Regions from separate parts of the Mesobacillus sp. ABV4_180 genome, predicted to be linked through region 2. Evidence: a T-box and tRNA genes for the amino acid it is inferred to sense, from the RefSeq annotation. Region 2 holds a T-box; the other regions hold tRNA genes.
The links. A T-box is a leader RNA that pairs with one kind of tRNA and senses whether it is charged. The one in region 2 lies ahead of pheS (phenylalanine--tRNA ligase subunit alpha), so its partner is inferred to be a tRNA-Phe.

Region 1 (10,236 bases), 210 kb from region 2:
CAATAATATTCTTGCTTCTATTATAGAAGACAAGAGCCAACGTTTTATTTTATGAGCTAACTCATAACTCTTTCTTGGAGAGTTTGATCCTGGCTCAGGACGAACGCTGGCGGCGTGCCTAATACATGCAAGTCGAGCGGATCTTCATTAGCTTGCTTTTGAAGATCAGCGGCGGACGGGTGAGTAACACGTGGGCAACCTGCCTGTAAGACTGGGATAACTTCGGGAAACCGGAGCTAATACCGGATAATCCTTTCCCTCACATGAGGGAAAGCTGAAAGACGGTTTCGGCTGTCACTTACAGATGGGCCCGCGGCGCATTAGCTAGTTGGTGAGGTAACGGCTCACCAAGGCAACGATGCGTAGCCGACCTGAGAGGGTGATCGGCCACACTGGGACTGAGACACGGCCCAGACTCCTACGGGAGGCAGCAGTAGGGAATCTTCCGCAATGGACGAAAGTCTGACGGAGCAACGCCGCGTGAGCGATGAAGGCCTTCGGGTCGTAAAGCTCTGTTGTCAGGGAAGAACAAGTATCGGAGTAACTGCCGGTACCTTGACGGTACCTGACCAGAAAGCCACGGCTAACTACGTGCCAGCAGCCGCGGTAATACGTAGGTGGCAAGCGTTGTCCGGAATTATTGGGCGTAAAGCGCGCGCAGGCGGTCCTTTAAGTCTGATGTGAAAGCCCACGGCTCAACCGTGGAGGGTCATTGGAAACTGGGGGACTTGAGTGCAGAAGAGGAGAGCGGAATTCCACGTGTAGCGGTGAAATGCGTAGAGATGTGGAGGAACACCAGTGGCGAAGGCGGCTCTCTGGTCTGTAACTGACGCTGAGGCGCGAAAGCGTGGGGAGCGAACAGGATTAGATACCCTGGTAGTCCACGCCGTAAACGATGAGTGCTAAGTGTTAGAGGGTTTCCGCCCTTTAGTGCTGCAGCAAACGCATTAAGCACTCCGCCTGGGGAGTACGGCCGCAAGGCTGAAACTCAAAGGAATTGACGGGGGCCCGCACAAGCGGTGGAGCATGTGGTTTAATTCGAAGCAACGCGAAGAACCTTACCAGGTCTTGACATCCTCTGACAACCCTAGAGATAGGGCGTTCCCCTTCGGGGGACAGAGTGACAGGTGGTGCATGGTTGTCGTCAGCTCGTGTCGTGAGATGTTGGGTTAAGTCCCGCAACGAGCGCAACCCTTGATCTTAGTTGCCAGCATTCAGTTGGGCACTCTAAGGTGACTGCCGGTGACAAACCGGAGGAAGGTGGGGATGACGTCAAATCATCATGCCCCTTATGACCTGGGCTACACACGTGCTACAATGGATGGAACAAAGGGTCGCGAAGCCGCGAGGTCGAGCCAATCCCATAAAACCATTCTCAGTTCGGATTGCAGGCTGCAACTCGCCTGCATGAAGCCGGAATCGCTAGTAATCGCGGATCAGCATGCCGCGGTGAATACGTTCCCGGGCCTTGTACACACCGCCCGTCACACCACGAGAGTTTGTAACACCCGAAGTCGGTGGGGTAACCTTTTGGAGCCAGCCGCCTAAGGTGGGACAGATGATTGGGGTGAAGTCGTAACAAGGTAGCCGTATCGGAAGGTGCGGCTGGATCACCTCCTTTCTAAGGATATTGCCTAAGGGCAATCGGAATGCGAACCTATGGTTCGTACTGTTGACCAGCTTGTTTGTTTAGTTTTGAGGGAGCAAGTGCCTCAAGACTTTTTTGTTCCTTGAAAACTAGATAATCGTAAGTAAGAAGAACCAAGAAAAAACCGAGTGATCGCCATTTTAGTTTTCTCTCTATTCAATTAGAGAAATGACCTTTTAGGTTAAGTTAGAAAGGGCGCACGGTGGATGCCTTGGCACTAGGAGCCGATGAAGGACGGGACTAACACCGATATGCTTCGGGGAGCTGTAAGTAAGCTTTGATCCGGAGATTTCCGAATGGGGAAACCCACTGTTCGTAATGGAACAGTATCTTTACCTGAATACATAGGGTATTGAAGGCAGACCCGGGGAACTGAAACATCTAAGTACCCGGAGGAAGAGAAAGCAAACGCGATTCCCTGAGTAGCGGCGAGCGAAACGGGACATAGCCCAAACCAAGAGGCTTGCCTCTTGGGGTTGTAGGACACTCTACATGGAGTTACAAAGGAACGGGGTAGATGAAGTGGTCTGGAAAGGCCCGTCAGAGAAGGTAAAAACCCTGTAGTTGAAACTTCGTTCCCTCCTGAGTGGATCCTGAGTACGGCGGGACACGAGAAATCCCGTCGGAAGCTGGGAGGACCATCTCCCAAGGCTAAATACTCCCTAGTGACCGATAGTGAACCAGTACCGTGAGGGAAAGGTGAAAAGCACCCCGGAAGGGGAGTGAAAGAGATCCTGAAACCGTGTGCCTACAAGTAGTCAGAGCCCGTTCATGGGTGATGGCGTGCCTTTTGTAGAATGAACCGGCGAGTTACGATTACATGCAAGGTTAAGTTGAAGAGACGGAGCCGCAGCGAAAGCGAGTCTGAATAGGGCGAATGAGTATGTGGTCGTAGACCCGAAACCAGGTGATCTACCCATGTCCAGGGTGAAGGTTGGGTAACACCAACTGGAGGCCCGAACCCACGCACGTTGAAAAGTGCGGGGATGAGGTGTGGGTAGCGGAGAAATTCCAATCGAACTTGGAGATAGCTGGTTCTCTCCGAAATAGCTTTAGGGCTAGCCTCACGTTGTAAGAGTCTTGGAGGTAGAGCACTGTTTGGACTAGGGGCCCTCATCGGGTTACCGAATTCAGACAAACTCCGAATGCCAAAGACTTATCCGTGGGAGTCAGACTGCGAGTGATAAGATCCGTAGTCAAAAGGGAAACAGCCCAGACCACCAGCTAAGGTCCCAAAGTATACGTTAAGTGGAAAAGGATGTGGAGTTGCTTAGACAACCAGGATGTTGGCTTAGAAGCAGCCACCATTTAAAGAGTGCGTAATAGCTCACTGGTCGAGTGACTCTGCGCCGAAAATGTACCGGGGCTAAACGTATCACCGAAGCTGTGGATTGACATCTTAGATGTCAGTGGTAGGAGAGCGTTCTAAGGGCGTTGAAGCTAGACCGTAAGGACTGGTGGAGCGCTTAGAAGTGAGAATGCCGGTATGAGTAGCGAAAGATGGGTGAGAATCCCATCCACCGAATGCCTAAGGTTTCCTGAGGAAGGCTCGTCCTCTCAGGGTTAGTCGGGACCTAAGCCGAGGCCGAAAGGCGTAGGCGATGGACAACAGGTTGATATTCCTGTACCACCTCTTTATCGTTTGAGCGACGGGGGGACGCAGGAGGATAGGGTAAGCGCGCTGTTGGATATGCGCGTCTAAGCAGTTAGGCTGCAAGTGAGGCAAATCCCGCTTGCGTGAAGGCTGAGCTGTGACAGCGAGGGAAATTTAGTACCGAAGTTCCTGATTCCACACTGCCAAGAAAAGCCTCTAGCGAGATAAATGGTGCCCGTACCGCAAACCGACACAGGTAGGCGAGGAGAGAATCCTAAGGTGAGCGAGAGAACTCTCGTTAAGGAACTCGGCAAAATGACCCCGTAACTTCGGGAGAAGGGGTGCTCATTTGGGTGAATAGCCCGGATGAGCCGCAGTGAATAGGCCCAGGCGACTGTTTAGCAAAAACACAGGTCTCTGCGAAGCCGCAAGGCGAAGTATAGGGGCTGACGCCTGCCCGGTGCTGGAAGGTTAAGAGGAGGGGTTAGCTCACGCGAAGCTCTGAATCGAAGCCCCAGTAAACGGCGGCCGTAACTATAACGGTCCTAAGGTAGCGAAATTCCTTGTCGGGTAAGTTCCGACCCGCACGAAAGGCGTAACGATCTGGGCACTGTCTCAACGAGAGACTCGGTGAAATTATAGTACCTGTGAAGATGCAGGTTACCCGCGACAGGACGGAAAGACCCCGTGGAGCTTTACTGTAGCCTGATATTGAATTTTGGTACAGCTTGTACAGGATAGGTAGGAGCCTGAGAAACCGGAGCGCCAGCTTCGGTGGAGGCGTCGGTGGGATACTACCCTGGCTGTATTGAAATTCTAACCCGCGCCCCTGATCGGGGCGGGAGACAGTGTCAGGTGGGCAGTTTGACTGGGGCGGTCGCCTCCTAAAGAGTAACGGAGGCGCCCAAAGGTTCCCTCAGAATGGTTGGAAATCATTCGCAGAGTGTAAAGGCACAAGGGAGCTTGACTGCGAGACCTACAAGTCGAGCAGGGACGAAAGTCGGGCTTAGTGATCCGGTGGTTCCGCATGGAAGGGCCATCGCTCAACGGATAAAAGCTACCCCGGGGATAACAGGCTTATCTCCCCCAAGAGTCCACATCGACGGGGAGGTTTGGCACCTCGATGTCGGCTCATCGCATCCTGGGGCTGTAGTCGGTCCCAAGGGTTGGGCTGTTCGCCCATTAAAGCGGTACGCGAGCTGGGTTCAGAACGTCGTGAGACAGTTCGGTCCCTATCCGTCGTGGGCGCAGGAAATTTGAGAGGAGCTGTCCTTAGTACGAGAGGACCGGGATGGACGCACCGCTGGTGTACCAGTTGTCTTGCCAAAGGCATCGCTGGGTAGCTATGTGCGGACGGGATAAGTGCTGAAAGCATCTAAGCATGAAGCCCCCCTCAAGATGAGATTTCCCATAGCGCAAGCTAGTAAGAACCCTGAAAGAATGATCAGGTTGATAGGTCAGAGGTGGAAGCGCGGTGACGTGTGGAGCTGACTGATACTAATCGTTCGAGGACTTAACCAAATAGATCATTCGTTCTTCTTGAATTCTTCTTACACATTATCTAGTTTTGAGGGAATGAAAATTTCTCTTGCAAAAAGCATAAAAAGCAGTATAATAGATATTGTCTTTGAAAATTGTCTGGTGACGATGGCGAGAAGGTCACACCCGTTCCCATACCGAACACGGAAGTTAAGCTTCTCAGCGCCGATGGTAGTTGGGGGATTCCCCCTGTGAGAGTAGGACGTCGCCGGGCAGTATCAAATGGAGGATTAGCTCAGCTGGGAGAGCATCTGCCTTACAAGCAGAGGGTCGGCGGTTCGATCCCGTCATCCTCCACCATATTTTTTCACAAATGCCGGTGTAGCTCAATTGGTAGAGCAACTGACTTGTAATCAGTAGGTTGGGGGTTCAAGTCCTCTCGCCGGCACCATGCTTCTTGCTTCTCTGATCAGCAGCAGCGTAAGCATGCGAGAAATCCCGGAGGGATTTTGAGCAGAGAAACATTTTCTCGAAGCTAATCTTTGTACGAGCCATTAGCTCAGTCGGTAGAGCATCTGACTTTTAATCAGAGGGTCGAAGGTTCGAGTCCTTCATGGCTCACCATGATTTTTTCGCGCAAGCGAAAATAATCATCCTTTAATCCTGCTTCAGCGGATTAACTATAATATGCGGGTGTGGCGGAATTGGCAGACGCACCAGACTTAGGATCTGGCGCCGCAAGGCGTGGGGGTTCGACTCCCTTCACCCGCACCATTTTTTCAAACAAGTCAATAAACATACGCGGAAGTAGTTCAGTGGTAGAATACAACCTTGCCAAGGTTGGGGTCGCGGGTTCGAATCCCGTCTTCCGCTCCAAAGTTCTTAAGCCGGGGTGGCGGAACTGGCAGACGCACAGGACTTAAAATCCTGCGGTAGGTGACTACCGTACCGGTTCGATTCCGGTCCTCGGCACCAAGTTAGCTAATCAATCAAAAATATGCGCCCGTAGCTCAATTGGATAGAGCGTCTGACTACGGATCAGAAGGTTATGGGTTCGACTCCTTTCGGGCGCGCCATTATTTTTCTCTATATCGGGGAGTAGCTCAGCTTGGTAGAGCACTTGGTTTGGGACCAAGGGGTCGCAGGTTCGAATCCTGTCTTCCCGACCATGCTATTAATAATTTGGGGCCTTAGCTCAGCTGGGAGAGCGCCTGCCTTGCACGCAGGAGGTCAGCGGTTCGATCCCGCTAGGCTCCACCATTTATAACTTTAATAATGATTTGGCGGTGTAGCTCAGCTGGCTAGAGCGTACGGTTCATACCCGTAAGGTCGGGGGTTCGATCCCCTCCGCCGCTACCAATTCTAAATCTGGTTGAACCTATTCAATCTAGGCTAACATGGACCTTTAGCTCAGCTGGTTAGAGCAGACGGCTCATAACCGTCCGGTCGTAGGTTCGAGTCCTACAAGGTCCACCATTATATTGTCGTTTTTTACGGAGGTATACCCAAGTCTGGCTGAAGGGATCGGTCTTGAAAACCGACAGGCGGGTAACACCGCGCGGGGGTTCGAATCCCTCTACCTCCTCCATAATTCATTAAACATTTTATTACCGTCGCGGGGTGGAGCAGCCCGGTAGCTCGTCGGGCTCATAACCCGAAGGTCGCAGGTTCAAATCCTGCCCCCGCAATCAATGAGTTATTTTCAAGTATACTACTTGAAAATACTTTGGTCCCGTGGTGTAGCGGTTAACATGCCTGCCTGTCACGCAGGAGATCGCCGGTTCGATCCCGGTCGGGACCGCCATTTGTGGCTCAGTAGCTCAGTCGGTAGAGCAAAGGACTGAAAATCCTTGTGTCGGCGGTTCGATTCCGTCCTGAGCCACCTTTATTTATTTAAACTTAATATGCATTTTAAAATATGGCGATTGTGGCGAAGTGGTTAACGCACCTGATTGTGGTTCAGGCATTCGTGGGTTCGATTCCCATCAGTCGCCCCATTTTTTGCGGGTGTAGTTTAGTGGTAAAACCTCAGCCTTCCAAGCTGATGATGAGAGTTCGATTCTCTTCACCCGCTCCATAAGGGCCTATAGCTCAGCTGGTTAGAGCGCACGCCTGATAAGCGTGAGGTCGATGGTTCGAGTCCATTTAGGCCCATTTTTTTTATTATTCCGCAGTAGCTCAGTGGTAGAGCACTCGGCTGTTAACCGAGCGGTCGTAGGTTCGAATCCTACCTGCGGAGCCATTATGGGGAAGTACTCAAGAGGCTGAAGAGGCGCCCCTGCTAAGGGTGTAGGTCGGGTAACCGGCGCGAGGGTTCAAATCCCTCCTTCTCCGCCATAAGGCCCCTTGGTCAAGCGGTTAAGACACCGCCCTTTCACGGCGGTAACACGGGTTCGAATCCCGTAGGGGTCATACAAAAAAGCTGTCAGCAATTTTGCTGACAGCTTTTTTGTGTTCATTTTTAACTTGCAAATTTTACAATCAGCTTGTGCTTCCTTCTTTTACCTCAAACTGCATTTGATCACAACTATACAATTTCAACATCTTTTCCGCATTATCCTATCAATTCACATGCTCTTATATTTCATCTTTCATTAAATGAAAACGTTATCATTATAATAATAATTTTTTCAGCCTTTCAGACTTTCTACCTAATAAACACTACAATCCTTCTTTAAAAAACATTATTCTATTTTAACTTTCGTTCTACATAATTCGCGTAATTGGAAAATTTAACCCATTAAAGCGCTGCCATTTGCGGGGGAATGTCGAATAATGAAATTTAACATTAATTATTGTCGAAACATTAAAAAAATGTTTACAAGGAATTCACACATGCAACTAGAATACTACTGAAATAGGGAGTTTTTTAGTTTTACAAAGGCAGGTGGACTTAACTTGGTAACCAATCCAACAGAGTTTGAATTACATCTCTTTCATGAAGGCACTTTGTTCCAGAGCTTCAATTTATTCGGGGCACATGTCATTAAAAATGAAACCGAAACATATACTCGATTTTGTGTGTGGGCACCAAAAGCTTCAGAAGTGAGGCTCGCGGGAAACTTAAACGGCTGGGATGGTAAAGGATTTGAATTTTATAAGGTCAATCAGGAGGGTGTCTGGCAGCTGGTGGTCGACCGTGACCTGACTGGAGAAGTATATAAGTATGAAATCATAACTGCATCTGGCGAGCGTAAGCTCAAAGCTGATCCATATGCTTTTTATTCCGAGGTCAGGCCTAACACGGCTTCAGTTGTTTGTTCTCTTGACGGCTATCAATGGAATGACCAAAAATGGCTGCAAAAGAGGGAAAGAAAAAGCAGTCTGGGCGAGCCTATGTGCATTTACGAACTCCATGTGGGGTCATGGAAAAAACATGAGGATGGATCTTTTCTTACATATCGTGAACTCGCTGATGAGTTGATTCCTTATATTCTTTCACATGGATATACACATATTGAATTATTGCCCCTGACTGAGCATCCGCTCGATATGTCATGGGGGTATCAATCAACTGGTTATTTTTCGGTGACCAGCAGGTATGGGGCACCTCATGATTTTATGTATTTTGTGGATATGTGTCACCAGCACGGGATCGGGGTAATCCTTGACTGGATTCCAGGGCATTTTTGCAAGGATGCTCACGGCCTGTATCAATTTGATGGCAGCTATGTTTTTGAATACCAATATGAAAATGACCGGGAGAACCTGGTTTGGGGAACAGCCAACTTCGACTTGGGAAAAAAGGAGGTTCAAAGCTTCCTCATTTCAAGTGCGATGTTCTGGCTGGAAAAGTACCATATTGACGGATTCAGGGTCGATGCGGTAGCGAATATCATTTATTGGCCAAATTCGGTCCAGACTGCGAATCCTCATGGTGTGGAATTTTTGAAAAAGCTTAATAAAGCTGTGCGGGATTATGAGCCAGGTGCTTTGATGGTTGCCGAGGATTCCACTGACTGGCCGCAGGTGACAGCCCCTGTAGAGTATGGTGGGCTCGGTTTTACATACAAGTGGAATATGGGATGGATGAATGACACATTGAAGTATATGGAGGCAGGTTCAGAGAACAGGAAGCATATACATGATAAGGTTACCTTTTCGCTTCTGTATGCCTTTTCCGAGAATTTTGTCCTGCCTTTCTCTCATGATGAGGTTGTCCATGGAAAGAAATCGCTGCTTGATAAGATGCCCGGCGATTACTGGCAAAAGTTTGCGCAGCTGCGGCTCCTGCTTGGATTCATGACCGCACATCCGGGTAAGAAGCTGACGTTCATGGGTACCGAATTCGGGCAGTTCGCTGAATGGAAGGATAAAGAACAGCTTGATTGGCATCTGTTAGGCTATGAGATGCATGAGAAGATCAATCAATATAATAAGGAATTAATCAAACTGTATAAACGTTCAAAACCGCTGTATGAAGTTGACCACAGCTATGAAGGGTTTGAATGGATCGATGCGGATAATCGCGACCAGTCGATTTTTTCCTTCATCCGTAAAGGAAAGAATCCGGAAGACCTCCTGGTTATTGTGTGCAATTTTACCGAGAAGGTATACAGCGATTATCGAATTGGTGTCCCGAAGCTTGGAGAGTATCGGGAAATTCTGAACAGTGACGCCGAGGCATTTGGCGGCTCTGGTGTGATTAATAAAAAAGTGTTGAAAGCTAAAGATATAGCCTTTCATGGAAGGCCATATTCTATAGAGATGAGTATTTCTCCATTCGGAATCTCAGTTTTACGTCCTGTTATAAAAAGAAAGGGGAGAAACAATCATGCAAAAGAAGAAATGCGTAGCAATGCTGTTGGCAGGAGGAAAAGGAAGCCGGCTGCACTCATTGACGAAGAATCTCGCTAAACCTGCAGTCCCTTTTGGGGGCAAATACCGGATCATTGATTTTCCATTAAGCAATTGTACGAATTCTGGCATTCATACGGTTGGAGTGCTTACACAGTATCAGCCACTCGTTCTGAACTCGTATATTGGCATTGGCAGCGCCTGGGACCTGGATAGGAAGGATGGCGGTGTCACCGTGCTCCCACCTTATGCAGAGAGCTCTGAGGTGAAATGGTATTCTGGAACAGCAAGTGCCATCTATCAGAACCTGAATTATCTCTATCAATATGATCCTGAATACGTGCTCATCCTGTCAGGCGACCATATTTATAAGATGAATTATGAGTTGATGCTAAATTACCATATCGAAAAAGAAGCAGATGTGACGATTTCGGTCATTGAGGTCCCATGGGAGGAAACGAACCGCTTTGGCATCATGAATACGGATTCAGCGTTGAGAATAACTGAATTTGAAGAAAAACCTAAAGATGCTAAAAATAATCTTGCTTCCATGGGCATTTATATTTTTAAATGGAGCGTTTTAAGGGAATATCTGATAAGGGATGAACAGAATCCTCAGTCCAGCCATGATTTTGGCAAGGACATCATCCCGCTTTTAATCAAGGAAGATAAAAAGCTTTTTGCGTATCCGTTCAAAGGCTATTGGAAGGATGTCGGA
Region 2 (10,236 bases):
TCTAAGTTTGAAAACGTTAAAAAAGGGAGTGTAAAGCTATGGGAAATAGTGTCCTTCAGAAGAGTCCCGCAGAAATCAACAAGATGAAAGAGTATTACAAGATGTTCCTTATCGACAAGCTCCCGCCGGGCAGCGTTTTCGCCGCAAAAACACCTTCCTGTGCAATCACTGCCTATAAATCAGGAAAAGTATTGTTCCAGGGAAAAGACGGAGAAACAGAAGCTGCAAAATGGGGAACGGCAACTCCTTCTGCTGCTAAAAAAACTGCAGCTGCTCCTGCAGGCAACCATTTGCCACGGAATATCGCCGAGCTGTCCATCATCGGTTCAGATGAAGTCGGCACAGGGGATTTTTTCGGGCCGATCACCGTCGTCGCTGCCTACGTCAGGCGGCAGGATATTCCGGTGCTGAAAGAGCTTGGTGTTCAGGATTCCAAAAATCTCAAGGATGATAAAATCATCGAGATTGCCAAACAGCTCGTAACCTTTGTACCTCACAGTCTGCTTACCTTACATAATGAAAAGTATAACCAAATGCAGATGAAAGGCATGTCCCAGGGCAAGTTGAAAGCATTGCTCCATAACCAGGCCATCAATCATGTCTTGGAAAAAATCGCCCCAGAAAAACCGGAAGCGATTCTGATTGACCAGTTCGCAAAAGAGGAAATCTATTATGCCCACTTAAGAGGCCAGAAAAATATCATGCGCGAGAATGTACTTTTCAGCACGAAGGCTGAAGGGATTCATCTTGGAGTTGCAGCGGCATCGATGATTGCCCGCTATGCCTTTGTACGCCACTTTGAAAACCTCAGCAAGCGCGCTGGCTTCACCATTCCGAAAGGGGCCGGCGCAGCTGTTGATAAGGCAGCAGCAAGGCTGATCCTGGAAAAAGGAGTCGAGGTGCTGCCTGAGTTCGTCAAACTTCATTTTGCCAATACCGATAAAGCGAAGAAAATTGCAAAGGTATAGCACTTGGCAGCTGGAAAAAACGAGCTGTTTTTTCCAGTTCGCGGAATTATGTGGGAGTATCGCGGAATTATGAGGGGTTTTCGCGGAATAAGTGCTGAGTATCGCGGGAATATGCTCTTACTTCGCGGAATCCAGGGATGGAATCTGTGTTTCCTATCAGGATATCCACGAAAAATGCGCATTCTTCACTTAAAAAATTCAAAAGGCAGCCCGCGGGCTGCCTTTTTCTTGTTTATCCTCTTAATACTGCTCCAGTTTTCTCTTCAAGGGCATTGAGCACCTTATTATGAGCTTTTGCAATATCTTCATCTGTCAGTGTTTTTTCTGGATCGAAGTATTTCAGTGAGAATGCAATGGATTTCTTGCCTGCTTCCATTTTCTCGCCTTCGTACAGGTCGAATACCTGAACTTCTTTTAATAGAGATCCACCCGCTTCTGTGATTACCTGCTTCAGGTTTCCAGCAGCAGTTTCTTTTTCAACAACCAGAGCGATATCCCTCGTGATCGAAGGGAAGCGCGGGATTGCTGTGTATTGAAGAGGTGCTGTTTCAGCCTCAAGTAAAGCTTTAAGCGAAAGCTCGAATACATATGTCTCTTTAAGATCGAGCGCTTTTTGCATTGTTGGGTGAACCTGGCCAATGAAGCCGATGACATTGCCATTCAGCAATATTTCAGCTGTGCGTCCAGGATGCAAACCATCAAGCTCAGCTTTCTGGAATCCGAGCTGGCTTTCAAGGCCAAGCTTCGCAAATAACCCTTCAACAATTCCTTTTAAGACGAAGAAGTCAACGGGCTTCTTCTCGCCTTGCCATGGATGGCTTTCCCATAATCCAGTAATCGCAGCTGCAAGGTGCTCGCGTTCTTCCGGCAGCTCATCATTGCTGCTCTTCAGGAACACTGCTCCTGTTTCATAGACTGAGGCACTGTCGCTTTGGCGGGCGATGTTGTATTTCAATACTTCAAGCAGCTGAGGAACGATGCTTAAGCGCAAAAGACTGCGGTCTTCGCTCATCGGCATTGCAAGCTGTACAGGCTCGCGCTTATCCAATGCGTACTGTGTAGCTTTTTCGGCACTCGTCAATGAATAAGTAACTGCCTGATAAAGGCCTGCACCTTCCATGAAACGGCGGACAACGCGACGGTTTTTCTGGTACTCAGAAAGGTGGCCTGGCGTTGACGGACCAACTGGAAGTGTTGTCGGCAGGTTATCGTAGCCATACAGGCGTCCAACCTCTTCGACTAAGTCTTCTTCGATCGTAATATCCCCACGGCGTGTAGGAACCGTTACGGTAACCGTATCATTGTCGACACTTGTTTCGAACTTCAGGCGGGCAAAAATACCCTCGACCTGCTTCATATCAAGCTCTGTTCCTAACACTTTATTGATCTTTTGCAGCGTTGTTGAAACAACTGCTGGTTTCACTTCAAGTGAGTCTGCTTCGACTACTCCGCCAAGAACTTCTCCGCCGGCTAATTCGATCATCAGTTCAGCGGCACGTTCTGCAGCCGGGCGTACTCTCTCAGGATCGACACCCTTTTCATAACGAGAGCTTGCTTCGCTTCTCAGTCCATGGTCCTTTGAAGCTTTTCTGATTGCCCCGCCAGTGAAATAAGCGGACTCGAGCAGGACAGTGGTCGTATCACTGCCAACCTCGGAATTCGCACCGCCCATGACGCCTGCAAGTGCAACTGGCTCAGTTCCGTTCGTGATGACAAGGTGATCTGGTGTCAATGTGCGTTTGACATCATCAAGCGTTTCAATCTCTTCGCCTTCCTTCGCGCGGCGGACAAGGATTTCTTTCGATCCAAGCTTATCGTAATCGAACGCGTGCAGCGGCTGGCCGTATTCCAATAAGATATAGTTCGTGATATCAACAATGTTATTGTGCGGACGGATACCTGCAGCCATCAATCTTGTCTGCAGCCAAACAGGTGATGGTCCGACTTTTACATTCTTGATTACTTTCGCTACGTATAAAGGGTTATCTTCTTTTGCTTCTACTGTTACATTAATATATTCACTTGCCTGCTCTGAAGAGGTTTCAGGCTGTGGGTTCGGAAGTTTAACATCCTTGCCGAGAATTGCTCCTACTTCATAGGCAACACCAAGCATGCTCATAGCATCGGCGCGGTTTGGCGTCAAACCAAGCTCAAGGATCTCATCGTCCCTGTTTAAAACCGCAAGAGCATCCTGGCCGATTTCCGTATCCTGAGTGAAGTTGTAAATTCCTTCAGCATACTCCTTCGGTGCAAGTTTGCCCTCAATGCCAAGCTCTTGAAGTGAGCAAATCATCCCATGTGACTCTTCACCGCGAAGCTTTGCTTTTTTAATTTTAAAATTGCCTGGAAGGACGGCTCCAACTGTTGCAACAGCAACTTTTTGTCCTTTGCCTACATTCGCTGCTCCGCAAATGATCTGGACCGTTTCCCCATTGCCAAGGTCAACAAGCGTCTTGTTCAATTTTTCAGCATTTGGATGCTTCTCGCATTCAACAACATGACCAACAACAATGCCGCTCATACCTTCATTCAACTTTTCAACGCCTTCTACTTCGATGCCGCTCTTCGTAATCTTTTCAGCAAGCTCATCCGCGGATACGCCTGTTAAATCGATATAATCCTGCAGCCATTTATATGATACCAACATGGTTTTAGCCTCCTAATCGTTATTCTTCAACTGAAAATTGCTTTAAGAAACGGACATCGTTTGTATAGAAATGACGGATGTCATCGACTCCATACTTGAGCATCGCAATTCGCTCAGGTCCCATTCCGAATGCAAAGCCAGTGTATTTCTTCGAATCGTAGCCTGCCATCTCAAGAACATTCGGGTGAACCATTCCTGCACCTAGGATTTCAATCCAGCCAGTTCCCTTACATACGCTGCAGCCTGATCCGCCGCAAATTTTACATGAAATATCCATTTCTACAGATGGTTCAGTGAATGGGAAGAAGCTTGGGCGCAAACGGATTTCACGGTCATCGCCGAACATCTTCTTGGCAAAAACTTCAAGCGTTCCTTTCAGGTCGCTCATTCTTACATTTTCATCGACGACAAGACCTTCGATTTGCATGAACTGGTGCGAATGTGTCGCATCGTCGTTATCACGGCGATATACCTTGCCTGGGCAGATGATTTTCACAGGACCCTTGCCCTTGTGCTTTTCCATCGTCCTTGCCTGAACAGGTGATGTATGGGTGCGCATCAAAGTTTCTTCGGTGATGTAGAAGGAGTCCTGCATATCTCGTGCCGGATGTCCCTTCGGAAGATTAAGCGCTTCAAAGTTATAATAATCCTTCTCGACCTCAGGACCTTCTTCCACTGTGTAGCCCATGCCGATGAAAAGATCTTCGATTTCTTCGATGATGCTTGTAAGCGGATGATGGCTGCCAGTTTTGACAGGTCTTCCTGGAAGCGTCACATCGATTTGTTCAGCTGACAATTGCTGCTGTACTGCTGCTTCCTCAAGCTCCTTCTGCTTTACTTCGATCTGGCCGGAGATTGCATCGCGCACTTCATTGGCCAGTGCACCCATCATTGGCCTTTCTTCAGCCGATAATTTGCCCATTCCTTTTAAAACTTCTGTGATTGGACCTTTTTTTCCAAGATAGGAAACACGGATATCATTCAATTCTTTAAGGTCAGCTGCTGCGGCCACTTTTTCCAATGCCTCAGCCTGCAGTTCTTTTAAACGATCCTGCATGGTAAATCCTCCTTCAAATTCTTCATTTTTGAACACAAAAAGACCCCATCCCTTATAAAGGGACGAGGTCTGAGGTTTCGCGGTACCACCCTTTTTAACAGGCAATACAGGTATGTATTACGTGTTCGCTTCATTGAGATAACGGCTTGTGCCGATGCATCTTTACGCTAAATGCGGTCCCGATGCCAACTCTGGAGGTGAACTTCGCCTGCCTGTTCCATAAAAATGCTTCCAATCTTCGGCATTTTCTCCCTGGATGGCCATCATCAAGCTACTTTTCTCCGTCATCGTTTTTAAAATATTAATTTTGGTGTTTATTATAGTATATTCTTTGCGCAGTATCAAATGGTTTTACGAAAAAAAGAGCCTATTTTGATGTTTTTAAATAATATAGCAGGATACCCGCTGCTACCGCGACGTTCAGCGATTCGCTCTTGCCATAAATCGGGATGAAGAGGTTCTGCGTTGTTTTCGCGAGCAGATCTTTGTTTACGCCGCTTCCTTCATTCCCTACGAGCAGTGCGAAAGATTCCCTGCTGTCAGCCTCTGTAAAAACAACCCCATTTTCAAGCGCTGTCCCGTATACAGGGATATTGTCAGCGTTCAGGTTGTTGATCCACTCAGAAAGGTCTCCACCTAAAACTGGCAAATGGAAGTGGCTGCCCTGCGCAGAACGCAGCACCTTTGGATTGTAGATATCGACACTTCCCTTCCCGACAATGACTGCATCGACCCCGGCAGCATCAGCCGTCCGGATCATCGTGCCAAGATTGCCAGGGTCCTGGACTGAGTCAATCAGTAAATAGCTTTTACCACTTGGAATGTTCTGCTTTGGCTGGCGGCACACAGCAAAAATCCCTTGAGTTGTTTCAGTATCGGCAAGCTGACGGCTGATTTCATCGGTCACAACCGTTACAGGAATCGAGCCGTAATCCAGGCTCGGCGGCATTTCCGTTTTTTCGCATAAAATGATTTCTTCTACATCGTCTATCCTTGTCAGCGCTTCCTCAACCAAATGAAAGCCTTCGACAAGGAACATGCCGGACTTATCGCGTTCTTTTCGAGTCTGAAGCTTCTTCCATTGTTTGACTTGCGGATTTTTATCAGATTGAATGTACTTCAATTCTGGCTCTCCTTTATTATGGCTTGTTCAATTTTACTATTATAGCTCAAAACGAATACATAATAAAACCAAAATTGCAAAACCTATATTCAGTAATGGAAATTTGAAAGGAGTTTGAGCAAGGATGAACTTAAACCTTAGGAACGCTGTTATTTCAAATGTGGCAGGAAATACACAGGATGAGCTTAAAGATACGATTGTCGACGCAATACAGAACGGCGAGGAAAAAATGCTTCCTGGACTTGGAGTGTTGTTCGAAGTAATCTGGCAAAACGCCACTGAGGCAGAAAGACAGGAAATGCTGAATGCTTTGGAAGAAGGATTGAAAGGGAAGTAAAGACTTGTGGGAAGGACTCCTTTATGTTGAGGAGTTCTTTTTTTATTTTCTTGAGTATGGCGAGGGGGAAACACCGGGCGATTTGTTCCATGAGATAGAAATAATAGTGATTAGGCTCGATTTCGCAGTAATTGTAGGTTTTTACGTAGTGATTGTATCTTTTTTCGAAGTAATTACGCTTCAAAACGTAGTGATTAATTTTAAAAAACTAGAGGTAAACAAAAAAAGTGTCCAGAAAACCAGTTTCAAACTGATTTTCTGGACAACACCGTTCTTATTCAAAAGTGATCTTTTCAACTGTTTCTTTGTCGAGACGCTTGATGACTTCGACAATCAGTTTTACTGCGTTTTCGTAGTCGTCACGGTGAAGCATTGCTGCGTGTGAATGGATATAGCGAGTTGCGATTGTGATTGACAGCGCAGGCACACCGCGGTGTGTCAGGTGAATCGCACCAGAATCCGTTCCGCCGCCGGCTACAGCGTCGAACTGGTATGGAATGTTCAACTCATCCGCTAAGTCTGTGACGAAATCGCGAAGGCCTTTGTGTGACACCATCGAAGCATCATAAATGATGATCTGCGGGCCGTCACCCATTTTGCTCAGCGCTTCTTTTTCAGTAACGCCTGGTGTGTCGCCGGCGATCCCTACATCAACACCGAAAGCGATATCAGGCTGAATCATCTGTGCAGATGTTTTTGCACCACGAAGACCTACTTCTTCCTGAACCGTACCAACACCATATACCACGTTCGGATGTTGTGCATCCTTTAGACCCTTCAGGACATCAATGGCAATTGCACAGCCAATGCGGTTATCCCACGCTTTGGCAAGCAGCATTTTTTCATTATTCATGACTGTGAACTCGAAGTAAGGAACGACCATGTCACCAGGAGTGACTCCCCATTCCTTTGCTTCATTACGGCTTGATGCACCGATATCAATGAACATATCCTTGATTTCAACCGGCTTTTTGCGTGCTTCTGCAGGGAGGATGTGAGGTGGCTTAGAACCGATCACACCAGTGATTTCTCCTTTGCGAGTCACGATTGTCACGCGCTGTGCCAGCATAACCTGGCTCCACCATCCGCCAACCGTCTGGAAGCGGATGAAACCTTTGTCATCAATGCTTGTGACCATGAAACCTACTTCATCAAGATGGCCAGCCACCATGATTTTTGGCCCATTTGCATCTCCAACCTTTTTCGCAATCAGGCTGCCCAGACCGTCTGTTGTCACTTCATCAGCGTGTGGTGTTATGTATTTTTTCATGACTTCCCTTGGCTCACGCTCGTTGCCGGGAATGCCCTTGGCATCGGTTAAATCTTTTAACATCGTTAATGTTTCATCTAATTTAGCCATTATTTCGACTCCCTTAATATGTAGTTTCGACTCCTATTATACTAGACCATCAATGTATTGTACAAAAAATTCTGCCTAATATCCTTTTCGCTGCCTATCATAATTTACTTCATTTTTCTTAATATATGCCTGTCCGATTTGTTCAGCTGATAATCCCAGCATTTCAGCCAATTTCATATAGCTTTCGAACAACAGGATAAAATCATTCTCCGTGCGGCTATTCCTAAACCGATGAACAGATTCGTATACTTCAAGGAACTGCTCGCTGGCATTATTCTGGTTGCTTTCTCCCGAAGTAATCGATTCAAGATGTTCAAACCCGCACTCAATTCCAAGCGACAGAATAAAATGGATGCCATCGACGAATTCCTCAAGGATCACTTGAGTATCCGAGGATGGTTTAACGCTCCAAAACTTGAAACATCTTGTCTCATTCGCCAGCTCCCCGATTTCCACCAGCAGCGCCAGCACCTTTCTGTCAAATAAATCCTCATTCTCCAGGCCGTGCTGTAACTCAATATGGCTGTCCAGTTCTGTTTGCATTTTAAAAAGCTTTGTCGTATTCATTCTTCAGCTCCAATTTTTAAATTTTTCCTAAACCGAAAAAAGTTCTCTGCCTAGTTTTTTCCCTTCAATGAGGTTCCAACTAAAAAAAGTATAAAACATTTATAAATTTGTTGAAACTATTTGGAATCTCATCCGTAAAATAAGGAAAGTTAGTATTGGAGGGGCAGCCATGATCCTGCTTTTGCGTCTTATTTTCTTGCTTTTATTCATTTTTCTAATATACAGCGCGGTTAAGTACCTCTTCAACCCGAAGCGTAAGCTCGAGCTTGCACATGAACAGAAGCGCTATTTCTTTCTGGATGATCCGAATAATGTCCGCAAGAATTTTTTACTCACATACAAGGGCGTTTTGTTTGAGGGGGAAAAGTATCTGGGCACGACTCAGTCTGCCTTTGAAGTAGTTTCCATTTTCATCTGGCCAAAAAAGACTTCTGCTTTGAAGGGGCTTGTTCTTGAGGATTTCCAGTACATTGAGCGAAAAATCCGCGAGAGCTACTCTGTGGCAAAGATCGATTGGAAGAGCCCGATCAAGGAATTCATGGCAAACCATAATCAGGATGATGAATCCTAAATGAAAAAGCGTCCGATAAAATTCGGACGCTTTTTCATTATATCGTTGTATCAAAGAATTCCCGCCATTTTATCAAGGTGATTTTTTCCCGCAGCAAGTAGGCAAGCAGCAAAAGGACCATCATCAGCAAGCCCGCAGTCCAAGCATCGAACTTCCTGATATACTCACCATATAATGTGTAAAACAATACAAAAGGGATATTTGCAAAAAAGGAAGCTTTCATAAAGCCTCTAAAGCTCTTTTTCCGTTCGTACAGGCAAAAGCTCAGCAATTGATAATGGATCACCGGCACAAGTCTTAACAACGCGACCTGAGCAACGGTCAAATCCCTGAACCTCCCTACCAGACGCATCTTCAGCCTGCTTAACCTATGCATCGTCTCTGGAAGCTGTTTCATCAATAAGTAAAATAAAACACTTGCTCCCGTCAAGCCGATCAGAGAATAGATGATGCCAGGTAACACTCCGAACAGAAGACCTCCTGCAACACAAACGACGGCTGGAGGGATGAAGACGAATTGGCGGAAAACATGGAACAATATGAACAAAACAGGTGCATACCAGCTTCCCAATTCCACAATAATCAGCAGCAATGACCAGGCATCTTCCATATTCGTCACCTGCCAGCTATTCTATGATGCTATTAAAGCATATAAAATCGCCCGAGCTGTTATGCCAAAAGCATAAATAAAAATACAAAAATACCAATCTCGATCAGAGCAAGAAATGGCATACCATACTTGAACTGAGCATGCTGTGTTTTATGCCGGTAATGCTTCATCCCGGCAAATGCCCCGATCGCGCCTCCGAGAAAAGAGACATTCCACAATGTACTTTCACTTATTCGATAAAGGTTCTTTCTTGCCCGCTTTTTATCTATTCCCATGATAAAAAAGCCAACAAGGTTCATGACTATGATCAAGCCAGCCAAAGACCAGATTTCCACATCTCCACGCCCTCTTCAAGTTCTATGTGTCCATTATATCTTAAGAAAAGCGAAAGCGCCTTGGTCAGGCCCTACAAGCGCTGGAGCTAGACAATTTTCGAAGTGAATTTTATAAAATCTTATCTCTACAAAAAAGAAAAAACCATCCTCAGGAAGAGAATGGTTTATCCTAATTACTTGTTGAATTGTTGCTTAGCTGTTTCAGCCAATTGAGCGAATGCTGCTGCATCGCTTACTGCAAGTTCAGCAAGCATCTTGCGGTTTACTTCGATACCAGCAAGCTTTAGGCCGTGCATCATACGGCTGTAAGAAAGGCCGTTCATGCGAGCTGCTGCGTTGATACGAGCAATCCAAAGTTTGCGGAAGTCGCGCTTCTTCTGACGACGGTCGCGGAATGCATACATTAGGGATTTCATAACCTGCTGGTTAGCAACTTTGTATAATGTATGTTTTGAACCGAAATAACCTTTTGCTAATTTAATGACTTTTTTACGACGCTTGCGCGTAACTGTACCGCCTTTTACACGTGGCATGTAATTTCCCTCCTATATAAATCGATCGCTCGAATTTACTTAATGTTGTCAAGCATGTGACGAATACGTTTGAAATCGCCTTTTGAAACAATTGCAGATTTGCGAAGCTTACGCTTAGCTTTTGTAGA
Region 3 (10,236 bases), 2.3 Mb from region 2:
TCATGAAGATCGTCATGATCAAAGGTGAATTCCGAAAGAAAATACCTGCATACATAACGATAAAGCCGATAAAAATCAGGCTTAATGCGAAGGTACGGATTTTATTTATTTTACTTGAATATTTAGCCATCAATTTCCCTCCCTAAAATCTAACTATATCATATCATTTGCGGCAAGATAATCATAAAAAAGTCTTACCCCGCTGTCGAAAAATGTCTAGAGAAAATGCAGGAGTTTTTATATAATTGTCGAACATATATGCTAACAAACAAATGGAGGAGTTTACTATGGAGGATATTCTTCGTTCGATTTATCAAGAACGAGCAAGCCATCCAAATACAGTGGGGGTAGTAATGGTCGAGAAAAGGCAAAAGGCCTTTCCTACCACCGATACATTTGATGTTATATTACTGATCATTGTAAAAGAAAACGATGATCCTGTATTTGTTAAACATTATTCTTATAACGATAAGAAAGCGGCCATGCACATCGTAACAGAGAAGCAAATCTACGACTGGCTGCTGATTGGCAATAATAAAAAAATATTTGACTGGCTTTATAATGGGAAGATTGTTTTTGACCGAAATGAACGGATTGCAAACCTAAAACATGAATTGAAGGAATTCCCGTTCTTTGGAAGGAAAATAAAAATGGGGATCGAATTCGCCAAACTCATCAGGAGATATACAGATGGAAAAGCATTCTTTGACAACTACCATTATCTCGATGCCTATAATCATGTTGTCCATTCTCTGCATCACTTAGCCAGGTTGGCTGTGATTGAAAGTGGATTCCATCCGGAAGTGACAGTTTGGCATCAAGTAAAACAAATCGAACCCGAAATTTATAAATTATATGAAGAATTGGTTTGCAGCGAGGAGACGATCGAAAAAAGGCTGGAGCTTTTATTCCTGGCCAGTGAATTCCTGATTCATAAAAGAACAAAAGTGGGCACCCAGCACCTGAATGAAGTGCTTGAAGAAAGAGAGTACTGGTCCTTCAATGAAATGATGGCTCATCCTGAACTCGCATCCTACTCAGTAGATCTGGGGATCCTTATAGAATACTTAATTGAAAAGAAAGTCATAGATGTAGTTAAGGTTGAAACGAAAGGGCAAGGTATTTATCACCGATATTATCAAGCTTCTGAAAAACTATTTTAAAAAAGTAAAAAAAGCTATTGACCATTTTAAATATCCTTGGTATATTAATAACCGTCGCTGCGAAACACGGCAAAAAACATTTTCGCGGCAGACGGTTGAAATCTTCATAAGTGTTTTTCAACAGAAAACATTTTTTAAAAAATGTTGACAGAAAAAACACCGGATGATATATTAGTAAAGTCGCTTCAAGGCGACGCGCTAAGTAAATTGCTCTTTGAAAACTAAACAAACAAGCGTCAACAAACAATAATATTCTTGCTTCTATTATAGAAGACAAGAGCCAACGTTTTATTTTATGAGCTAACTCATAACTCTTTCTTGGAGAGTTTGATCCTGGCTCAGGACGAACGCTGGCGGCGTGCCTAATACATGCAAGTCGAGCGGATCTTCATTAGCTTGCTTTTGAAGATCAGCGGCGGACGGGTGAGTAACACGTGGGCAACCTGCCTGTAAGACTGGGATAACTTCGGGAAACCGGAGCTAATACCGGATAATCCTTTCTCTCTCATGAGGGAAAGCTGAAAGACGGTTTCGGCTGTCACTTACAGATGGGCCCGCGGCGCATTAGCTAGTTGGTGAGGTAACGGCTCACCAAGGCGACGATGCGTAGCCGACCTGAGAGGGTGATCGGCCACACTGGGACTGAGACACGGCCCAGACTCCTACGGGAGGCAGCAGTAGGGAATCTTCCGCAATGGACGAAAGTCTGACGGAGCAACGCCGCGTGAGCGATGAAGGCCTTCGGGTCGTAAAGCTCTGTTGTCAGGGAAGAACAAGTATCGGAGTAACTGCCGGTACCTTGACGGTACCTGACCAGAAAGCCACGGCTAACTACGTGCCAGCAGCCGCGGTAATACGTAGGTGGCAAGCGTTGTCCGGAATTATTGGGCGTAAAGCGCGCGCAGGCGGTCCTTTAAGTCTGATGTGAAAGCCCACGGCTCAACCGTGGAGGGTCATTGGAAACTGGGGGACTTGAGTGCAGAAGAGGAGAGCGGAATTCCACGTGTAGCGGTGAAATGCGTAGAGATGTGGAGGAACACCAGTGGCGAAGGCGGCTCTCTGGTCTGTAACTGACGCTGAGGCGCGAAAGCGTGGGGAGCGAACAGGATTAGATACCCTGGTAGTCCACGCCGTAAACGATGAGTGCTAAGTGTTAGAGGGTTTCCGCCCTTTAGTGCTGCAGCAAACGCATTAAGCACTCCGCCTGGGGAGTACGGCCGCAAGGCTGAAACTCAAAGGAATTGACGGGGGCCCGCACAAGCGGTGGAGCATGTGGTTTAATTCGAAGCAACGCGAAGAACCTTACCAGGTCTTGACATCCTCTGACAACCCTAGAGATAGGGCGTTCCCCTTCGGGGGACAGAGTGACAGGTGGTGCATGGTTGTCGTCAGCTCGTGTCGTGAGATGTTGGGTTAAGTCCCGCAACGAGCGCAACCCTTGATCTTAGTTGCCAGCATTCAGTTGGGCACTCTAAGGTGACTGCCGGTGACAAACCGGAGGAAGGTGGGGATGACGTCAAATCATCATGCCCCTTATGACCTGGGCTACACACGTGCTACAATGGATGGAACAAAGGGTCGCGAAGCCGCGAGGTCGAGCCAATCCCATAAAACCATTCTCAGTTCGGATTGCAGGCTGCAACTCGCCTGCATGAAGCCGGAATCGCTAGTAATCGCGGATCAGCATGCCGCGGTGAATACGTTCCCGGGCCTTGTACACACCGCCCGTCACACCACGAGAGTTTGTAACACCCGAAGTCGGTGGGGTAACCTTTTGGAGCCAGCCGCCTAAGGTGGGACAGATGATTGGGGTGAAGTCGTAACAAGGTAGCCGTATCGGAAGGTGCGGCTGGATCACCTCCTTTCTAAGGATATTGCCTAAGGGCAATCGGAATGCGAATCTTTCGATTCGTACTGTTGACCAGCTTGTTTGTTTAGTTTTGAGGGAGCAAGTGCCTCAAGACTTTTTTGTTCCTTGAAAACTAGATAATCGTAAGTAAGAAGAACCAAGAAAAAACCGAGTGATCGCCATTTTAGTTTTCTCTCTATTCAATTAGAGAAATGACCTTTCAGGTTAAGTTAGAAAGGGCGCACGGTGGATGCCTTGGCACTAGGAGCCGATGAAGGACGGGACTAACACCGATATGCTTCGGGGAGCTGTAAGTAAGCTTTGATCCGGAGATTTCCGAATGGGGAAACCCACTGTTCGTAATGGAACAGTATCTTTACCTGAATACATAGGGTATTGAAGGCAGACCCGGGGAACTGAAACATCTAAGTACCCGGAGGAAGAGAAAGCAAACGCGATTCCCTGAGTAGCGGCGAGCGAAACGGGACATAGCCCAAACCAAGAGGCTTGCCTCTTGGGGTTGTAGGACACTCTACATGGAGTTACAAAGGAACGGGGTAGATGAAGTGGTCTGGAAAGGCCCGTCAGAGAAGGTAAAAACCCTGTAGTTGAAACTTCGTTCCCTCCTGAGTGGATCCTGAGTACGGCGGGACACGAGAAATCCCGTCGGAAGCTGGGAGGACCATCTCCCAAGGCTAAATACTCCCTAGTGACCGATAGTGAACCAGTACCGTGAGGGAAAGGTGAAAAGCACCCCGGAAGGGGAGTGAAAGAGATCCTGAAACCGTGTGCCTACAAGTAGTCAGAGCCCGTTCATGGGTGATGGCGTGCCTTTTGTAGAATGAACCGGCGAGTTACGATTACATGCAAGGTTAAGTTGAAGAGACGGAGCCGCAGCGAAAGCGAGTCTGAATAGGGCGAATGAGTATGTGGTCGTAGACCCGAAACCAGGTGATCTACCCATGTCCAGGGTGAAGGTTGGGTAACACCAACTGGAGGCCCGAACCCACGCACGTTGAAAAGTGCGGGGATGAGGTGTGGGTAGCGGAGAAATTCCAATCGAACTTGGAGATAGCTGGTTCTCTCCGAAATAGCTTTAGGGCTAGCCTCACGTTGTAAGAGTCTTGGAGGTAGAGCACTGTTTGGACTAGGGGCCCTCATCGGGTTACCGAATTCAGACAAACTCCGAATGCCAAAGACTTATCCGTGGGAGTCAGACTGCGAGTGATAAGATCCGTAGTCAAAAGGGAAACAGCCCAGACCACCAGCTAAGGTCCCAAAGTATACGTTAAGTGGAAAAGGATGTGGAGTTGCTTAGACAACCAGGATGTTGGCTTAGAAGCAGCCACCATTTAAAGAGTGCGTAATAGCTCACTGGTCGAGTGACTCTGCGCCGAAAATGTACCGGGGCTAAACGTATCACCGAAGCTGTGGATTGACATCTTAGATGTCAGTGGTAGGAGAGCGTTCTAAGGGCGTTGAAGCTAGACCGTAAGGACTGGTGGAGCGCTTAGAAGTGAGAATGCCGGTATGAGTAGCGAAAGATGGGTGAGAATCCCATCCACCGAATGCCTAAGGTTTCCTGAGGAAGGCTCGTCCTCTCAGGGTTAGTCGGGACCTAAGCCGAGGCCGAAAGGCGTAGGCGATGGACAACAGGTTGATATTCCTGTACCACCTCTTTATCGTTTGAGCGACGGGGGGACGCAGGAGGATAGGGTAAGCGCGCTGTTGGATATGCGCGTCTAAGCAGTTAGGCTGCAAGTGAGGCAAATCCCGCTTGCGTGAAGGCTGAGCTGTGACAGCGAGGGAAATTTAGTACCGAAGTTCCTGATTCCACACTGCCAAGAAAAGCCTCTAGCGAGATAAATGGTGCCCGTACCGCAAACCGACACAGGTAGGCGAGGAGAGAATCCTAAGGTGAGCGAGAGAACTCTCGTTAAGGAACTCGGCAAAATGACCCCGTAACTTCGGGAGAAGGGGTGCTCATTTGGGTGAATAGCCCGGATGAGCCGCAGTGAATAGGCCCAGGCGACTGTTTAGCAAAAACACAGGTCTCTGCGAAGCCGCAAGGCGAAGTATAGGGGCTGACGCCTGCCCGGTGCTGGAAGGTTAAGAGGAGGGGTTAGCACACGCGAAGCTCTGAATCGAAGCCCCAGTAAACGGCGGCCGTAACTATAACGGTCCTAAGGTAGCGAAATTCCTTGTCGGGTAAGTTCCGACCCGCACGAAAGGCGTAACGATCTGGGCACTGTCTCAACGAGAGACTCGGTGAAATTATAGTACCTGTGAAGATGCAGGTTACCCGCGACAGGACGGAAAGACCCCGTGGAGCTTTACTGTAGCCTGATATTGAATTTTGGTACAGCTTGTACAGGATAGGTAGGAGCCTGAGAAACCGGAGCGCCAGCTTCGGTGGAGGCGTCGGTGGGATACTACCCTGGCTGTATTGAAATTCTAACCCGCGCCCCTGATCGGGGCGGGAGACAGTGTCAGGTGGGCAGTTTGACTGGGGCGGTCGCCTCCTAAAGAGTAACGGAGGCGCCCAAAGGTTCCCTCAGAATGGTTGGAAATCATTCGCAGAGTGTAAAGGCACAAGGGAGCTTGACTGCGAGACCTACAAGTCGAGCAGGGACGAAAGTCGGGCTTAGTGATCCGGTGGTTCCGCATGGAAGGGCCATCGCTCAACGGATAAAAGCTACCCCGGGGATAACAGGCTTATCTCCCCCAAGAGTCCACATCGACGGGGAGGTTTGGCACCTCGATGTCGGCTCATCGCATCCTGGGGCTGTAGTCGGTCCCAAGGGTTGGGCTGTTCGCCCATTAAAGCGGTACGCGAGCTGGGTTCAGAACGTCGTGAGACAGTTCGGTCCCTATCCGTCGTGGGCGCAGGAAATTTGAGAGGAGCTGTCCTTAGTACGAGAGGACCGGGATGGACGCACCGCTGGTGTACCAGTTGTCTTGCCAAAGGCATCGCTGGGTAGCTATGTGCGGACGGGATAAGTGCTGAAAGCATCTAAGCATGAAGCCCCCCTCAAGATGAGATTTCCCATAGCGCAAGCTAGTAAGAACCCTGAAAGATGATCAGGTTGATAGGTCAGAGGTGGAAGCGCGGTGACGTGTGGAGCTGACTGATACTAATCGTTCGAGGACTTAACCAAATAGATCATTCGTTCTTCTTGAATTCTTCTTACACATTATCTAGTTTTGAGGGAATAAAGTTTTTTGCGAAAGCAAAATAACTTTCAAAAATTTCTCTTGCAAAATGCATAAAAAGCAGTATAATAGATATTGTCTTGAAAAAAAATGTCTGGTGGCGATGGCGAGAAGGTCACACCCGTTCCCATACCGAACACGGAAGTTAAGCTTCTCAGCGCCGATGGTAGTTGGGGGTTTCCCCCTGTGAGAGTAGGACGCCGCCGGGCAGGATGCATTTTCCATCCAGTTTCTCAGATACGGATCGTGAATCCAAGTCGCAGAAATATTGATTATTCCGCAGTAGCTCAGTGGTAGAGCACTCGGCTGTTAACCGAGCGGTCGTAGGTTCGAATCCTACCTGCGGAGCCATTTGGAGAGCTGTCCGAGAGGTCGAAGGAGCACGATTGGAAATCGTGTAGACGGTTACCGCTGTCTCAAGGGTTCGAATCCCTTGCTCTCCGCCATATAAACTTTATACATGGCCCCTTGGTCAAGCGGTTAAGACACCGCCCTTTCACGGCGGTAACACGGGTTCGAATCCCGTAGGGGTCACTTGATTTTTTCACAACAATGGAGGATTAGCTCAGCTGGGAGAGCATCTGCCTTACAAGCAGAGGGTCGGCGGTTCGATCCCGTCATCCTCCACCATAAAAACTTTATTACCGTCGCGGGGTGGAGCAGCCCGGTAGCTCGTCGGGCTCATAACCCGAAGGTCGCAGGTTCAAATCCTGCCCCCGCAATCAATGAGTTATTTTCAAGTAATATACTTGAAAATACTTTGGTCCCGTGGTGTAGCGGTTAACATGCCTGCCTGTCACGCAGGAGATCGCCGGTTCGATCCCGGTCGGGACCGCCATTTGTGGCTCAGTAGCTCAGTCGGTAGAGCAAAGGACTGAAAATCCTTGTGTCGGCGGTTCGATTCCGTCCTGAGCCACCATATATGCAAATCTGATGTACCAGGAAACATGATGAAATGGCTTTTTTAAAACTTGAAATCATGTTATAATGGAGGGGTAGCGAAGTGGCTAAACGCGGCGGACTGTAAATCCGCTCCCTCAGGGTTCGGCGGTTCGAATCCGTCCCCCTCCACCATTTTACAGGGGTATAGTTTAAAGGTAGAACGAAGGTCTCCAAAACCTTTGGTGTGGGTTCGATTCCTGCTACCCCTGCCAATTTTATAATGGCGATTGTGGCGAAGTGGTTAACGCACCTGATTGTGGTTCAGGCATTCGTGGGTTCGATTCCCATCAGTCGCCCCATTATAATCACAAAATTAATATTGTTGCATACAATATATTGGGCTATAGCCAAGCGGTAAGGCAACGGACTTTGACTCCGTCATGCGTTGGTTCGAATCCAGCTAGCCCAGCCATTTTGCGGAAGTAGTTCAGTGGTAGAATACAACCTTGCCAAGGTTGGGGTCGCGGGTTCGAATCCCGTCTTCCGCTCCAAAATGTTCGGCGGCATAGCCAAGTGGTAAGGCAAAGGTCTGCAAAACCTTTATTCACCGGTTCAAATCCGGTTGCCGCCTCCACTAGATTTCTAGTGTGAGCAGTAAGAAAGATCAATTTAATATGCCGGTGTGGCGGAATTGGCAGACGCGCACGACTCAAAATCGTGTTCCTTCTGGAGTGTCGGTTCGACCCCGACCACCGGTACCACTTTTAATATAAACAGGATAACCTGTTTTCTTTATTTTCAAAGATATGTATGCGGGTGTAGTTTACTGGTAAAACCTCAGCCTTCCAAGCTGATGTAGTGGGTTCGATTCCCATCACCCGCTCCATACATACGTGACTAACGCAGCATTTCGTTTCTCTAAAACGAAGTGTTGCGTTTTTTCTTTTTACGAATTCAATTGTAAGTATGTAATTGAACTAAAAAGTTATATAAAAGATTGATTGTTAATGGGTTCTGATTGTCGTTGAACAGAAAAAGGATGCATCAGCATCCCACAATTTTATACGTGCCTGTTCCACCATGGATTTGGGTGAACATGTTCATCAGTGATTCCGTCATTTTTTTCTTGTCTTCGTGAGTAGAAGATGGTCTTAAGTAAACGATTTGAAGTGCGTTTGTCGTACTTTCTGTAACCGAGGTTCTTGCCGAATCGACGAAAGGGCTGCCGAAGGGGCCTTCGTCATCAGCAGAGACGATCAAGTTGCCTAAGTTATTTGTCCTTCCGTTCAGTCCAGCGTATTCTTCGCTTTCATCTCCAATTTTGATTGTTACATTCCCATGCAATTTATCACTGTCATAGACTCCTATTGGTGTCTGGTATTCTAGTGAGAAGAAATTATTTAAGTCGATTGCGCTATGTATCGGCTGCAGATAGTTTTGCTTTGTTACCCGCCGGTAAAGAGCTTCGGCTGAGTGTCTGTATCGATTGGGATCCTTTCCGGTAGTTTTGAATATGGCGCGCCATTCCTTGATGCCTTGGAGGTCGGTTATACTCTTTTCCAAAAGGTCAAAGTAAATTGATTCCTGGAAAAGCTGTAGCCTGCCTTTCAACATTTGCGGAGAAGCGCCTACCTGGATATCGTTGTATTCGATGATTCCTACTGAAAAATCGGGAATGAGATCGCATATTGAGCTTGTAACTTGAATTTCCATTGATTCCACCTCCAAAACTGCTTTAAAATAGTTTATCATAAAAGTAATTTACTTTTAAATGTCAGGATTTATATAGATATCAAATTGGAAAGGAGGAACTACCATGGATACCTTAAGCTTGAAACGGGATATCATTGCTTACAGCAAAACGATTGGGATTGATAAAATTGGCTTTGCTGCCCCGTCTGCTTTTGAGGAAATGAAAATCCGATTATACAGACAGCAGGAACTTCAATATCAATCCGGGTTTGAGGAAAAAGACATTGAAAAGAGAACGGAGCCTGCCCTGATTTTTGAAAGTCCTAAGTCAATTATCTCTATAGCCTTGGCTTACCCTTCAAAGATGAGAACAACAGTGGTCAGCAAAAAGGGGGAAAGAAGAGGGATCTTCTGCCGTGCATCATGGGGAACTGATTATCACACTGTGCTTCGAGACCGGCTGCAAAAGCTCGAGGCGTATATAGCTGAAAAGGTTCCTGATGCCAGGTTCAAGTCAATGGTCGATACCGGGGAACTGGTTGACAGGGCTGTTGCTGAACGGGCTGGCATTGGCTGGAGCGGAAAGAATTGTTCAATCATCACACCTGAATTTGGATCCTATGTGTATTTAGGGGAAATGATTACGAATATCCCATTTGAACCTGATGCTCCTATGGAAGATCGCTGCGGCAGCTGCAATAAATGTGTGGATGTCTGCCCTACGGGTGCTTTGGTGCAGGGCGGGCAGCTTGATGCGCAGAGGTGTATTGCCTTCGTTACGCAAACAAAGGGCTTTCTTGCCGATGAGTTCAGGGAAAAGCTGGGCAACCGCTTATATGGATGTGATACATGCCAGACCGTTTGTCCTGAGAATAAAGGGAAAGATTTTCACTTCCATACGGAAATGGAACCGGATCCTGAGATTGCAAAACCTCTTTTGAAGCCTTTGCTGACAATGAGCAATCGTGACTTTAAGGAAAAGTTCGGTCATGTTTCCGGGTCTTGGAGAGGGAAGAAACCAATCCAGCGCAATGCGATTATTGCTCTTGCTCATTATAAGGATGAATCAGCCATTCCGGATCTTATTACCGTTTTAAAAGAAGACCCAAGGCCAGTGCTTAGAGGGACAGCAGCATGGGCCCTGGGGAAAATCGGCGGTACAGATGCATATGACGCATTGAATTTTTCAGCAGAGGTCGAAAAAGATGAGGAAGTGCTGGTTGAAATCGGCAAGGGACTGGAATTCTTCGCAGATGGGGCTAAGGCGAATACACCGTTGTAGAAGAATGGATTTTATTGAATCCATTCTTTTTTTATGCCTTAAACGTTGACTCCCTTCATACATATGAATGGTGAAGGGAGTGATGAACATGCGTGAGCAACTGCAGGAGCTTCTGGAACAGCGTGTCCTTCAATGTGTTTCCATGCCCCGCAATC

Region 1: it encodes a tRNA-Phe, which carries the amino acid that the T-box ahead of pheS (phenylalanine--tRNA ligase subunit alpha) is inferred to sense. The anticodon was not compared.
Region 3: it encodes a tRNA-Phe, which carries the amino acid that the T-box ahead of pheS (phenylalanine--tRNA ligase subunit alpha) is inferred to sense. The anticodon was not compared.

What each region holds. Positions count from the first base shown of each region.
Region 1 is NZ_JBSWTJ010000001.1:1,150,866-1,161,101, forward strand. Features, by position in the region: rRNA gene ACXAEA_RS05700 (16S ribosomal RNA) at 72-1,621, shown strand; rRNA gene ACXAEA_RS05705 (23S ribosomal RNA) at 1,828-4,763, shown strand; rRNA gene rrf (5S ribosomal RNA) at 4,880-4,995, shown strand; tRNA gene ACXAEA_RS05715 (tRNA-Val) at 5,006-5,081, shown strand; tRNA gene ACXAEA_RS05720 (tRNA-Thr) at 5,097-5,172, shown strand; tRNA gene ACXAEA_RS05725 (tRNA-Lys) at 5,270-5,345, shown strand; tRNA gene ACXAEA_RS05730 (tRNA-Leu) at 5,411-5,495, shown strand; tRNA gene ACXAEA_RS05735 (tRNA-Gly) at 5,523-5,597, shown strand; tRNA gene ACXAEA_RS05740 (tRNA-Leu) at 5,608-5,696, shown strand; tRNA gene ACXAEA_RS05745 (tRNA-Arg) at 5,721-5,797, shown strand; tRNA gene ACXAEA_RS05750 (tRNA-Pro) at 5,814-5,890, shown strand; tRNA gene ACXAEA_RS05755 (tRNA-Ala) at 5,906-5,981, shown strand; tRNA gene ACXAEA_RS05760 (tRNA-Met) at 6,004-6,080, shown strand; tRNA gene ACXAEA_RS05765 (tRNA-Ile) at 6,121-6,197, shown strand; tRNA gene ACXAEA_RS05770 (tRNA-Ser) at 6,217-6,309, shown strand; tRNA gene ACXAEA_RS05775 (tRNA-Met) at 6,336-6,409, shown strand; tRNA gene ACXAEA_RS05780 (tRNA-Asp) at 6,450-6,525, shown strand; tRNA gene ACXAEA_RS05785 (tRNA-Phe) at 6,531-6,603, shown strand; tRNA gene ACXAEA_RS05790 (tRNA-His) at 6,643-6,718, shown strand; tRNA gene ACXAEA_RS05795 (tRNA-Gly) at 6,725-6,798, shown strand; tRNA gene ACXAEA_RS05800 (tRNA-Ile) at 6,802-6,875, shown strand; tRNA gene ACXAEA_RS05805 (tRNA-Asn) at 6,889-6,963, shown strand; tRNA gene ACXAEA_RS05810 (tRNA-Ser) at 6,968-7,058, shown strand; tRNA gene ACXAEA_RS05815 (tRNA-Glu) at 7,062-7,133, shown strand; gene glgB (1,4-alpha-glucan branching protein GlgB) at 7,620-9,578, shown strand; gene ACXAEA_RS05825 (glucose-1-phosphate adenylyltransferase) at 9,496-10,236, shown strand, end outside.
Region 2 is NZ_JBSWTJ010000001.1:1,358,386-1,368,621, reverse strand. Features, by position in the region: gene rnhC (ribonuclease HIII) at 39-968, shown strand; gene pheT (phenylalanine--tRNA ligase subunit beta) at 1,201-3,615, opposite strand; gene pheS (phenylalanine--tRNA ligase subunit alpha) at 3,635-4,672, opposite strand; T-box leader at 4,728-4,969, opposite strand; gene ACXAEA_RS06795 (TrmH family RNA methyltransferase) at 5,040-5,795, opposite strand; gene sspI (small acid-soluble spore protein SspI) at 5,920-6,132, shown strand; gene ACXAEA_RS06785 (M42 family metallopeptidase) at 6,407-7,492, opposite strand; gene ACXAEA_RS06780 (dUTP diphosphatase) at 7,568-8,059, opposite strand; gene ACXAEA_RS06775 (sigma-w pathway protein ysdB) at 8,229-8,630, shown strand; gene ACXAEA_RS06770 (TVP38/TMEM64 family protein) at 8,668-9,240, opposite strand; gene ACXAEA_RS06765 (DUF1294 domain-containing protein) at 9,300-9,575, opposite strand; gene rplT (50S ribosomal protein L20) at 9,749-10,108, opposite strand; gene rpmI (50S ribosomal protein L35) at 10,144-10,236, opposite strand, start outside.
Region 3 is NZ_JBSWTJ010000001.1:3,646,755-3,656,990, reverse strand. Features, by position in the region: gene ACXAEA_RS18710 (YgzB family protein) at 1-133, opposite strand, end outside; gene ACXAEA_RS18705 (nucleotidyltransferase-like protein) at 288-1,163, shown strand; rRNA gene ACXAEA_RS18700 (16S ribosomal RNA) at 1,479-3,028, shown strand; rRNA gene ACXAEA_RS18695 (23S ribosomal RNA) at 3,236-6,170, shown strand; rRNA gene rrf (5S ribosomal RNA) at 6,319-6,434, shown strand; tRNA gene ACXAEA_RS18685 (tRNA-Asn) at 6,502-6,576, shown strand; tRNA gene ACXAEA_RS18680 (tRNA-Ser) at 6,580-6,671, shown strand; tRNA gene ACXAEA_RS18675 (tRNA-Glu) at 6,688-6,759, shown strand; tRNA gene ACXAEA_RS18670 (tRNA-Val) at 6,780-6,855, shown strand; tRNA gene ACXAEA_RS18665 (tRNA-Met) at 6,874-6,947, shown strand; tRNA gene ACXAEA_RS18660 (tRNA-Asp) at 6,988-7,063, shown strand; tRNA gene ACXAEA_RS18655 (tRNA-Phe) at 7,069-7,144, shown strand; tRNA gene ACXAEA_RS18650 (tRNA-Tyr) at 7,215-7,299, shown strand; tRNA gene ACXAEA_RS18645 (tRNA-Trp) at 7,306-7,379, shown strand; tRNA gene ACXAEA_RS18640 (tRNA-His) at 7,391-7,466, shown strand; tRNA gene ACXAEA_RS18635 (tRNA-Gln) at 7,505-7,579, shown strand; tRNA gene ACXAEA_RS18630 (tRNA-Gly) at 7,584-7,658, shown strand; tRNA gene ACXAEA_RS18625 (tRNA-Cys) at 7,667-7,741, shown strand; tRNA gene ACXAEA_RS18620 (tRNA-Leu) at 7,784-7,868, shown strand; tRNA gene ACXAEA_RS18615 (tRNA-Gly) at 7,920-7,993, shown strand; gene ACXAEA_RS18610 (B3/B4 domain-containing protein) at 8,152-8,820, opposite strand; gene queG (tRNA epoxyqueuosine(34) reductase QueG) at 8,924-10,081, shown strand; gene ACXAEA_RS18600 (amidase domain-containing protein) at 10,170-10,236, shown strand, end outside.